One region of the Actinopolyspora sabaoui genome, then DNA from elsewhere that is predicted to be linked to it. Evidence: riboswitches for the same ligand, from Rfam matches in the RefSeq annotation. Region 1 holds a riboswitch; the other holds the start of a gene.
What was found. A riboswitch is a leader RNA that binds a small molecule or an ion and turns the genes downstream of it on or off. The one in region 1 is predicted to bind cobalamin.
Positions count from the first base shown of each region.

Region 2: linked by a shared signal. The riboswitch ahead of ACOQFL_RS16490 (ABC transporter substrate-binding protein) and the one ahead of ACOQFL_RS06855 (putative cobaltochelatase) in region 1 are both predicted to bind cobalamin.

Region 1 is NZ_JBMIHH010000003.1:389,961-395,699, reverse strand. Features, by position in the region: gene ACOQFL_RS06880 (S1 family peptidase) at 1-49, shown strand, start outside; gene ACOQFL_RS06875 (LysE family translocator) at 75-710, opposite strand; gene ACOQFL_RS06870 (S1 family peptidase) at 1,033-1,899, shown strand; gene ACOQFL_RS06865 (adenosine deaminase) at 2,121-3,122, opposite strand; gene ACOQFL_RS06860 (GNAT family N-acetyltransferase) at 3,275-3,751, shown strand; cobalamin riboswitch at 3,795-3,964, shown strand; gene ACOQFL_RS06855 (putative cobaltochelatase) at 4,001-5,739, shown strand, end outside.
Region 2 is NZ_JBMIHH010000008.1:161,212-166,950, reverse strand. Features, by position in the region: gene ACOQFL_RS16495 (1-aminocyclopropane-1-carboxylate deaminase) at 1-562, opposite strand, end outside; cobalamin riboswitch at 897-1,069, shown strand; gene ACOQFL_RS16490 (ABC transporter substrate-binding protein) at 1,090-2,127, shown strand; gene ACOQFL_RS16485 (FecCD family ABC transporter permease) at 2,139-3,287, shown strand; gene ACOQFL_RS16480 (ABC transporter ATP-binding protein) at 3,284-4,069, shown strand; gene ACOQFL_RS16475 ((2Fe-2S)-binding protein) at 4,117-4,863, shown strand; gene ACOQFL_RS16470 (hypothetical protein) at 5,106-5,739, shown strand, end outside.

The DNA of each region.
Region 1 (5,739 bases):
CTACACCGAGGTGGCGGCCTATACCGACCGGATACGGGCCCGGTTCTGACCTCGGAAGACTCGCGTCGGGCCGTTCAGCCGACCACCAGTCCCACGGAGATCCCCAGGAACGCGGCCGCGCTGACCACGTCGAGTGAGTTGCGGATGCTCGGTTTCCGCAGTCGGCCCGCCACGCGGGAGGCGCCGAGCACGATCGCCAGCTCCCACACGGCGGCCAACGACAGGAAAACGAGCCCGAGCATCGTCAGCTGCAGGGCCGGACTGCTCGCGGCTCCCACGAACTGCGGCAGAAAGGCCAGGCTGAACAGCAGCATCTTGGGATTGGTGATGTTGCTGAACAGCCCCCGCAGGTACGGGTTGGCATCCGGCGTCGCCGGGGCGTCACCGAGCAAGTCGGCGGTGTCGCCGTGCCGGGAGCGCCAGAGTCCGTGCAGGATGGTCGCTGCCAGATAGATCAGATAAGCCGCTCCCACCCACTTCAGCATCGAGAGCACTTCCGGCCTGCTGGTGACGAGTGCTCCCAGGCCCGAGATCACCAGGGCCACCTGCACCAGGCTCGCGGTGTGTATGCCCGCCAGGGTGTACAGCCCCGGCCGTGTCCCGAACCTCATAGAGGTGCGAAGCAACAGGAACGTGTCCACGCCGGGGGTGAGTACTACCGCCGTGCTGATGAGCACGAAGCCCGGCAGGGTTCCCGGATCCAGCAGCATGCCGTTCCTTTCCGTACGTGACCGTGGCCGATTCGGGTCGTCGACACACGTTTCACCGACAAGAGGTCACTTGTGGACGACAGGTTTCACACGTTCGAGGGAGATCGTGGGGCCCGTCTCGTCGCTTGCCGGACTGCCCGGTTGGTGTTTCAGGATTAATGCCGCGCAAAGTCCGACCAAGAAGCAACTTTTTCGCCTGAAGGCGAGTATAACGAAAAAAATTACGCTACAGCTGTGAGTTGTCCCTCCTGTGTTCGGTGCAACAACAGGCGCTACGTTCCGTCGTGGATTCAACACGCTCGGGCAGAACTGGAGACCACTGTTGTGGGTTCACGGCGGCACTTCCCTCGAGGAGGCCAATCGACCGCTGCGGTGTCGACTCGGGGTGCTCGTGTGCTGCCTGGTTCCGTTGCTGTGGGCCGTGCAAACCACCACTGTGGTTCAGGCGGAACCGATGGCCGAGCGCGGTGACGTGCGGGGCAGAATCGTCGGTGGTACCGCGACCGCCCCGGAGGCCGCACCCTGGGCCGTCGCACTCACCGACTCCGCCGGGACCCACTTCTGCGGGGGTGCGCTGGTGTCCGCTCGTGAGGTCGTTACCGCGGCGCATTGCACGCTCGATCCGGCAACCGGTGCGGCCAGGAGAATCACCGACATCCGGGTCGTGCTCGATCGCCGCGATCTCCGAACCCGGGAAGGCGAGGTGATCGCCGTCGAAGAGGTGTGGCGACACTCGCGGTACGAGCACTTCACCCGTGGTTACGACGTCGCCGTGCTGACCCTGCGGAGCAGGGCCCCCGCGCCGCCGTTGAAACTGGTGGCCGCCGAGGAGCGGGAGCGGTATCGGCCGGGCACCACCGGCACCGTTTACGGCTGGGGACGCACCGCCGAGTCGGAACCGACCTCACCGGTGCTGCGTTCGGTACGGGTTCCCGTGATGTCGAACTCCCGATGTTCCCGGGCATACCCGGGTTTCGATCCCGGCGCGATGTTCTGCGCGGGATATCCCGACGGAGGCAAGGACGCGTGCGGCGGGGACTCGGGAGGGCCGTTCGTGGTCGACGGCAGACTGGTCGGGCTGGTCTCCTACGGAAGTGGTTGTGCCCGCCCCGGCTTTCCGGGGGTTTACACGCGGCTCTCCTCCTACGCGACGAAGATTCGCGATGTCGCGGTGACTCCCGTCCGGTGAACTCGCCGCCGGGGCGGAGTGGTCCGTTTCGGGAAAACCGGCCACGACCACTCCGCTCCGGTGAACGGGTGCCGGGCGCCGCGGGAGAGGTGCCCCTCATCATCGGGAGCGTCCCGGGGCACGGCCGTCAGTCCGGGCGCGCGGATACCGAGTTGACGCTCCCGGCGGACTCACCGTTTCTCTCGTCGGCGGTACTCTCGGCGTTCGCTCCGGGGAGGAAGTCAGACCGACTCGATCTCGGTCAGCAGCTGTTCGCGTCGGCTGTCCCGGAGGAACGACGCCTCGACGGAGTTGCGCGCGAACTCGCGCAGCGCGGTCTCGCCGAACCCGAGCTCCCGCTCGATCGCCCGGAAGTTGTCACCCACGTACCCACCGAAGTAGCTCGGGTCGTCCGAATTGATCGTGGTGAGCACACCGGCATCGACCAGTCGGGGCAGTGGGTGCTCCCGCAGGTTCGCCACACCGCGCAGCCTCACGTTCGACAGCGGACACACCGTCAGCGGAACACGGTCACGTGCCAGCCTGCTGACCAGCTCGGGGTCGTCGAGAGCCCGCACCCCGTGGTCGACCCGCTCGACCCCCAGCACGTCCAGCGCCTGCCAGACGTAGTCGGCAGGCCCCTCCTCGCCCGCGTGGGCCACCAACCGGAGCCCCGCCTGCCGGGCCCGGGAGAACACCCTCGCGAAGTCTCCCGGCGGATGCCCCAGCTCCGCGGAGTCGAGGCCGATGCCGATTATGCGCTGCCGGTGCTCCAACAGTTCGTCCAGCATCCGCTCGGCCTCCTCACTGCCTCGGTCGCGCAGGAAGCACGCGATCAGCTCGGTGCTGATCCCGAAGCGACGCTCGCTGCTCGACAACGATGCCTCCAGCCCGTCGAGCACCGTCTCCAGCGCCACCCCTCGGGTGGTGTGTGCCTGAGGGTCGAAGAAGATCTCGGCGTGGCGCACACCCTGCGCCGCCGCCCTGGCGAGGTAGCCATCGGCCAGCTCGGTGAAGTCCGCCGCGCTGCGCAGCACGTTCATGCCGGTGTAGTACAGATCCAGGAACGACTGCAGGTCACCGAACTCGTACTTCCCACGCAGCTCCTCCACCCCCGCGTACGGCAGCGTGCGGCCGTTGCGCTCGGCGAGGGCGAACGTCAGTTCCGGCTCCAGCGCACCCTCGATGTGGATGTGCAGCTCGGTCTTGGGCACTCGCAGCGCCGTCGAGGTTTCCGTGCTCAATGTCTCGTCCCTCCCTGTGGCGGTGAACCGAAGTAAGTAAACGTAACCGTTCCGTCCCGTTCCGCGCGGAGCCCTCCGCCGAGTCGTGGCATGGCGGACTCCGCACGCCACGACCGCCCGGGATCACGCGACGGTGTGATAGGTACTGGAGGGTGAACCCGCATCCCCTCGCCACCGCGGTGCAGCGCGCCTACACGGCCGATCTCGCGCCGGAGGATTTCTACCGCATGCTGCGGCTGCGCGTGGACGTCTTCGTCGTCGAGCAGCACTGCCCCTATCCGGAACTCGACGGTCGTGACCTCGAAGGAGCAACCCGCCACTTCTGGATCGACTCCGCCGATTCCGGCGTGCTCGGATATCTGCGATTGCTCGAGGACCCCGACGGCACCTTTCGGATCGGACGGGTGTGCACCGCCCCTTCCGCCCGTGGAATGGGGCTCGGCAAGAAACTGATGCGTGCCGCTGTCGCCGAGGTCCGCAAGTCGTACGCGGTGCTTTCCTCCCAGACCTATGCGGTGGGGTTCTACCGGTCGTTCGGGTTCGTCGAGTGCGGTGAGCCCTATGAGGAGGACGGAATACCGCACATCGACATGTATCGGGACCCGACAGTGACGGGAGTAACGCGGTAGGGCACGACGTTTGGTGCCCGAACGGGCTTCTGCGAGGATGCGACGTGGCCCAAGCAAGCAACGGTCAGGAAGCCGGTGTGAATCCGGCACGGCCGGCGCCACTGTGACCGGGGAGCGTTTTTCCCACGAACTGGCCACCGGGAGTCACCCGGGAAGGCCGGAGAAACGCGGCGATCCGGGAGTCAGGACACTGCCGTTGCTGCGTTCCGCAACCAGGGGCGTCCGAGACCCTAGGAAGGAATACCGGCGATGACCGCTGCCACATCGGCACCGTCCACCGTGCGATACCCGTTCTCCGCGGTTGTCGGGCACGACGATCTGCGACTGGGGTTGTTGCTCAACGCGGTGTACCCGCGTATCGGCGGGGTGCTGGTGCGGGGGGAGAAGGGTACCGCGAAGTCGACCATCGTGCGTGCGCTCGCGGCTCTGCTGCCCGCTCTCGACGTCGTCGAGAACTGCCGCTTCGGTTGCGATCCCGCCGAGCCGGACACGGACTGCCCCGACGGGCCGCACGACGAGGCGGCGGCCGGGACTCGTCGCCCCGCCCAACTCGTGGAACTCCCGGTGGGCGCTTCCGAGGACCGCCTGGTCGGATCGCTTGACGTCGAGCGCGCGTTGACCGAGGGAGTCCGCGCCTACCAGCCCGGTCTGCTGGCCGCGGCCAACCGCGGGGTGCTCTACGTCGACGAGGTCAACCTGCTGCACGACCATCTCGTCGACCTGTTGCTCGATGCCGCCGCCATGGGCCGTTCCCACGTCGAGCGTGAGGGGGTCTCGCTGTCGCACGCGGCGTCGTTCCTGCTGGTCGGCACCATGAACCCGGAAGAGGGCGAGCTGCGTCCCCAGCTGTTGGACCGCTTCGGGCTGACCGTGCAGGTAGCTGCCTCGCGCGAGGTCGACACGCGTACCGAGGTGGTGCGTCGTCGACTGCGCTTCGAGGCCGATCCCGTCGGGTTCGCGAAGGAATGGGCGGAGGAGGACGCCGAGCTCGCGCGACGCATCGCCGATGCCCGCTCCCGGGTCGACTCCGTCCAGCTGCCGGACTCCGAGGTTCGCCGGATCGCTTCGGTGTGTGCCTCGTTCGAGGTGGACGGTATGCGCGCCGATCTGGTGCTGGCACGTGCCGCGGTCGCGCACGCCGCATGGCGGGGAGTCGACGCCGTCGCCGCGGCGGACGTGGAAGCCGCGGCGAGGCTGGCGCTGCCACACCGCCGACGGCGCGATCCGTTCGACGAGCCGGGAATGGACGAGCAGCAGTTGCAGCAGGCCCTGGCCGATGCCGAACAGGACGCAGCGCAGCAGCAGGAGTCCGCGTCGGACTCGGTCACGTCCGGTTCGGACGGTGGTTCCGAGTCGAACGATTCCGAGAACGGCCCCACTGACGGCCCTGACGAGGGGCCTTCGGACGAGGACGGTTCCGGAGGTGGTGGCACCGGCGCTCCGGACGCGCCCCAGGGGCCCGACAACGCCCCTTCGGGAGGGGCCGAAGGGGCACCGCCTTCCGGCGACGATGCCGCCGGTAATGCTGCCAACGGTTCGGACGGGAACAGCTCCGAGGGCTCCGGCGGAGCCCCGCGCGAGCGGACTTCCGAGGCCTCGGACAGCACGTTCCGGGCTCGGCTGCTGGAGATTCCCGGGCTCGGCGAAGGCGCACCGGGACGGCGCTCGCGGTCGCGTTCCCGTACCGGCCAGGTCGTGCGCTCGTCCGCGGTGGACGGTCACGGTGTTCACCTGCCCGCCACGTTGGCCGCCGCGGCGCCGCACCAGCGTTCCCGGGGCCGTTCCGGCCCCGGCCTGCGGCTGCACGCAACCGATCTGCGCCACTCGGTGCGCGAAGGACGTGAGGGCAATCTGGTGCTCTTCGCGGTGGACGCCTCGGGCTCGATGGCTGCCAGGGAACGTATGTCCGCCGTCAGCGGTGCGGTCATCGCGCTGCTTCGCGACGCCTACCAACGCAGGGACAAAGTGGGAGTGGTGACCTTCCGCGG
Region 2 (5,739 bases), on a different contig from region 1:
AGACGCCGAGCTCCCGTTCCTGCTCGGCGACCTCGTGGGCCCAGTTGGCGAACCCGAGCCCGCCGAGCGGGTGGTCGGAGGCACCGGCCGGGATCGCGTACGGCGTGCCTCCTTCCGCGCGGATCTCCTCCAACGCGTTCTGCCAGCTCTGCTTGAAGCCGATGTCGAAGTCGGCATCGGTGAGCTGGACCTGCGCGCCCATGATGCGTGAGAGCTGGATGTTTCCGACCCGGTCGTTGACCGCGTCGGGCCAGTCGACCCAGCTCTCCTGGACCAGACGGGCCCGCAACCCGAGCTTCGCGGCGACGGCCGCGACCTGCCGGGTGTGATTGGACTGCACCCCACCGATCGAGACCAGGTGGGTGGACTCGTTGGCCAGGACGTCCGGAACCAGGTACTCCAGCTTGCGGGTCTTGTTGCCGCCGAAGGCGAGGCCGGAGTTGCAGTCCTCCCGCTTGGCCCACACCCGCGCCCCACCGAGATGGCTGGTCAAACGTTCCAGAGGATGGATCGGGCTGGGCCCGAACAGCAGGGGATGACGTGGGAAGTCGCTCAGAGACATGCTCCTCCTGTCCAATCGAAAGTCTGCGGGGCTCGGCTGCTCCACCACCGGGATCCTGCGCTCTCCGCGCTGTCACGTCCACCCACGGCCGCCCGGCCAGCCGAGCACCAGCTCGCACCCAAACCGAGCCCGGTAGCGCCGCCGGGGGGTCGTCGATCCCGCTGCCCGATAGGGGGAGTTCTCCGCCGAGGACGTCAATTCGCCGGTGCATGCGCTGTCCCGCGCGCCGCCACGCAGCACAAGCCCAACCTCGGCTCGCACATCCGGCAGTCCCGCCAGGGGTGACTGAGTGGGTAATGTCATGCGAAGGTCCAACATCGCGCATCGAGCGTGTAACTTCGGCTTTCGCCGCAGTGCACGGGAAGCCGGTGAGAGTCCGGCGTGGTCCTCGCCACTGTGACCGGGAAGCGTCCCCGCACCAGCTACGCCACTGGCCCAAGCGCCGGGAAGGCAACGTGGACGCGACGATCCGGAAGCCAGGAGACCGGCTGCGGCGCAGGTATCGCTCGACGATGGATTGAGGACCGATGCGCCACCCGGCGACACGTATCGTCGCCCGGCCCCGCGCCGGAGGCGACCGACCACGCCGCGCCGCCACGCTGTTGGCCGCGCTGACGCTGACCGCGCTGATCGCCGGATGTGGCACCACCGGCGCGCGAACGAACGCCGGTGCCCGGGAAGAGTCCCCGGCCGGGTTCCCCGTCACGGTCACCAACTGCGGAGAGACCACGACCTACCAGCGCCCTCCGCGACGCGCGGTGACGATGAACCAGCACACCACCGAGATCATGCTCGCGCTCGGTCTGGCCGATCGCATGGTCGGTACCGCCTACCTGGACGATCGCATCCTCGCGGAGTATCGCGAGGAGTACCGGCGGATTCCGGTGCTGGCAGAGCGATACCCCTCCTACGAAGCGCTGTTGCAACAGGCACCCGACTTCGTCTACGGCGGCTACACCTCCGCCTTCGGCCAGCAGGACGGGCGCTCGCGTGAGCGACTGCGCGAGGCGGGCATCAGGACTCACCTGAACATCGCCAATTGCACCGATGGAGGGGTGGGCATCTCCGAGGTACACGAGGAGATCCGCACGATCGCGAAGATCTTCGACGTACCGGAACGGGCCCGAGAGCTCATCGACCGTATGAACGCGACGCTGTCGGAAGCTCAGCACCAGCTGGGCGAGGTGGAACCGGTGAGCGTATTCGTCTACGACAGCGGCACGAAGTCGGCCCTGACCGCGGGCGGTGACGGGATCGCCGACGCGATCGTCCGGATGTCCGGCGGCCGCAACGTCTTCGCCGACCAGCGAGACGGCTTCGTCGACGTCTCATGGGAACAGGTGATCAAGCGGCGTCCCGAACGAATCCTGATCCTGGACTACGGATCGACCACGGTCGAGCAGAAGAAACGCCTGCTGCTGAAAAAGCCGGCGCTGGCGAACGTTCCGGCCATCGAGCACCGGAGGTTCGCGGTGCTTCCGCTTTCCACCGCCGTGGCGGGAGTACGCGTACCCCGCGCCGTGGCCGAGCTGAGCGAGCAACTGCATCCGGGACGGTTCCGGTGAGCGGAGGCAACGTGCGGAGCTCCGCCGACGCCGTGTCGGAGGACACGAACCCGGCAGTCGAATCGAACCCGGCAGCGAAATCGACGCGCCCCGCTCCGGAGCACGTTTCGCCTCGTGAGCGCCGGATCTCCTACCCATTGGTACTGGTCCTGCTCGGCGCCGCTCTGGTGGTCGCCGTCGTCGTCGGTCTCGCCGTCGGGTCGGTCTCGCTACCTCCGAGTGACGTGACCGCCATCCTCGTGCACCGGGTTTCTCCGGGAGGGATCGATCCCGATTGGCCGGCCACCTACGACACGATCCTGCTGGACGTGCGGCTTCCCAGAGTGTTGCTCGCCGGGATCGTCGGTGCCGGACTCTCGGCCGTGGGGACCGCACTGCAGGCACTGGTTCGCAACCCGCTCGCAGATCCCTTCCTGCTCGGGATCTCATCTGGAGCCTCCTTGGGCGCCGTGACGTTACTGGTTACCGGCGCCACGGTTCTCGGGACGCTCGCCACCCCGATGGTGGCCGCGTTCGCCGGTTCGATGGTCACCCTGGCGGCGGTCTACGCCCTCGCGAACTCGGGCGGGCGAATGACCACCACCCGCCTCGTCCTCGCCGGTGTGGCGTTGTCCTACGTGCTGTCCGCGCTGACCGATCTGTTGCTGAGCACCGCCTCCGATCCGCACCTGTTGGCCTCGATCCGGTTCTGGCGGTTGGGCAGCGTCGCCGGGGCGGAGTGGCGGACGCTGCCGATACCGGCGATCGTGGTGCTGGTCGGTCTGGCAGTGCTGCTGTGGCAGTCCGGTTCGCTGAACCTGCTGCTCGCGGGCGAGGAGTCCGCAGGAATCCTGGGGTTGGACGTGCATCGCTTCCGCGCCGGAATGTTCGTGCTGGTCTCGCTGATGACCGGCGCGATGGTGGCGGTCAGCGGTGCCATCGGGTTCGTCGGCCTGATGGTGCCGCACGCGGTGCGCATGCTGGTCGGGGCGGACCACCGGCGCGTACTGCCGACCGCGGCACTGCTGGGGGCCACGTTCCTGATCCTCGCCGATCTCGCCGCCCGAACCGTGGCAACGCCGCAGGAGATCCAGCTCGGGGTGCTCACGGCGCTGTGCGGCGGTCCGTTCTTCGTGTGGCTGCTGCGTCGCCAGGCGCGCCGGGAAAAGGCGGACCGATGAGTCACCACGAAGTGCGACCGGCCGAGCTGGACATCCGGGACATCTCCTGCGACGCCGGAGGGCGGCGAGTCGTGTCGGGGGTCTCGCTGAGCGCGGCGCCAGGGGAAGTGGTCGGTGTGGTCGGCCCCAACGGGGCCGGAAAGTCGACGCTGCTGCGCGCGGCCTACCGGCAACTGCGGCCCACCGAGGGGCAGGTGCTGCTCGACGGAGCGGACGTGTTCCGGATACCACGCCGAATGTTGGCACGTCGGCTGGCCGCCCTGCCGCAGGAGGCTCCGGCCGAGTTCGAGCTGACCGCCCACGATGTGGCCGCGATGGGCCGCGCGCCGCACCGGCGGAGGATCGGCGGGGATCGCCTCGGCGACGAGCGGATCGTGACCGTGTCGCTGGAAATGGTCGAGATGGCCGAGATGGCCCACCGTCCGTTCGCCCAGCTCTCCGGCGGGGAGAAGCAGCGGGTGCTCATCGCCCGGGCCCTGGTGCAGGAACCGGGGATGCTGGTACTCGACGAGCCCACCAACCACTTGGACATGCGGCACCAGTTCGATGTGCTGGCACTCGTGCGCCGGCTGAACGTGACGACCCTGGCGGCGCTGCACGACCTGAACCTGGCCGCTCGATTCTGCGACCGGATTTGCCTGCTGGCGGCGGGGGAAGTAATGGCCCTCGGAACTCCCGGGGAGGTGTTCACCGAATCGCTGCTGTCCGAGGTGTACGGCGTACCCGCCGAGATCGGCACCCACCCCCGCACGGGAGCTCCGACCGTGCTCTTCGGAAACTGACCCGTTGCCGCGCAGATCGCGTACTGCCTTCGGCCTCCAGGAGAATCATGAGCACGCGCGCAGACCAACTACTCACCCGCACGCTGAACGGGATGAACCCCACCGAGCACGCTCGGCTGCTCACCGACGAGCACTGCGAGCAGGTACCCGCCTCTCTCGTCGAGGACCCCGACTGGATGAGCGAGCAGCTGCGGTTGCGCGGCCGGATCTGGCACACCGACGACGCACGCGTGCTGGCCACCCTGTGGTGGTTCTCGACGTCGAGCAAACTGATCGCGCCGTCGGTCGCCTCGTACGTCGTCACCGGTGAGGCGCTGTCGCCCCGGCTGGAGGACCTGCGGCTGCACTGGCAGCCGGACAGCAGGCTGTCCGGGGTCACCTCGGTGAACGTGCTTCCCGGCAGCGACCCGCTGGAATCACTGGCCCAAGCGCTGCGGCGGACCTTCGACCGGAACATCGCCTCGGTGGCCGCCACCGCCGGGATACGGCAACGTCCTCTCTGGGCGATCGCGACCGACGCCCTCGCCGGGTGCCTGCTCTGGGCAGGCCGTGCACATGGTGCTGCTGACCGCGCCACCGCACTGGCCGAACCGCTGGTCGCGGCCATGAACGCTCCGATGCCCGCACCGCGCTACACCGGGATCGAATCACCGGCGAGGACCACCCGGCTGTTCACCAAACGAACCTCGTGCTGCCTGCTCTACCGGGCACCCGGCGAGGACAAGTGCACCTCCTGCCCCGGCCGCCCTCCCGAGCAACGACACGCCCTGCTCCGCGAGAACACCCCGCACTGACGGAGCCGAGCCGTCGACAGACGTCTCGTGTGGCGGTTTACGCCACGTTCGACAACACGCTACGAGTCCCTCGGGATGCGGAGTTAACGAATCGGCAAGAACCCATCGGGCCTGAGCTGTAAGGAAGCCACGATGCTTCGAAAGCACCACCACACGTGAGTTTCTCCTGATGCGGCGGCCTGCCGAGTGGGGGCGTGGGATTCGGTCGCGTCCTGCGGACACAGGTCGTGATGGAGCCTCCGGTGAAGGATGTATTCACCCCACGCGCCGGGATCACTCGCCTCGAACAAACCGATCAACCCGACAAAACGAACCTTTTCGGCGGAATCAACTACCCTTTCAGCGGATTCTATAAGCGGCGTTCTACTGAAACCATCCTCGACGAAGGTCCGCGTGAAATCACTTCTCGAGGAGTGAGGTACGTTCAGATGAGTAGAACCAGAGCGATATTGCTGACACTGTCGATGACGCTCGCCGCGGTGTTCGGTGCCGCTATTCCAGGGGTCGCCACTGCCGACGTTGAGCGTGTTGCACCGGTTTCGAGTGGAGCAACCGGTGTCGAAGCCGCTGCCGATGCGGAGCTGAACTATGCGGTGGCGGGAAATCTCCCACCCCGTTCGGAGCTGGTCTGTCACTCAGTGCCGGCGGTGGAGATCTGTTACGAAGCAGCGGGCGATCACTGGTGGGTTCAGGACCAGGCTTCCGACGGAGCTTCGGCGGTCGTGTACTGGGAAAACCTCCGCAGCGGGAGCCTTTACAGGTCCGGATTCTGCGTCAACAGCCTCAGCAGCGGCCAGTGGGGCCAGTGCAACAAGAACTACTACGAGAACAGCACGCTGAACGGGTTCCCGTGCACCTGGGACCGCAGTTCGAACG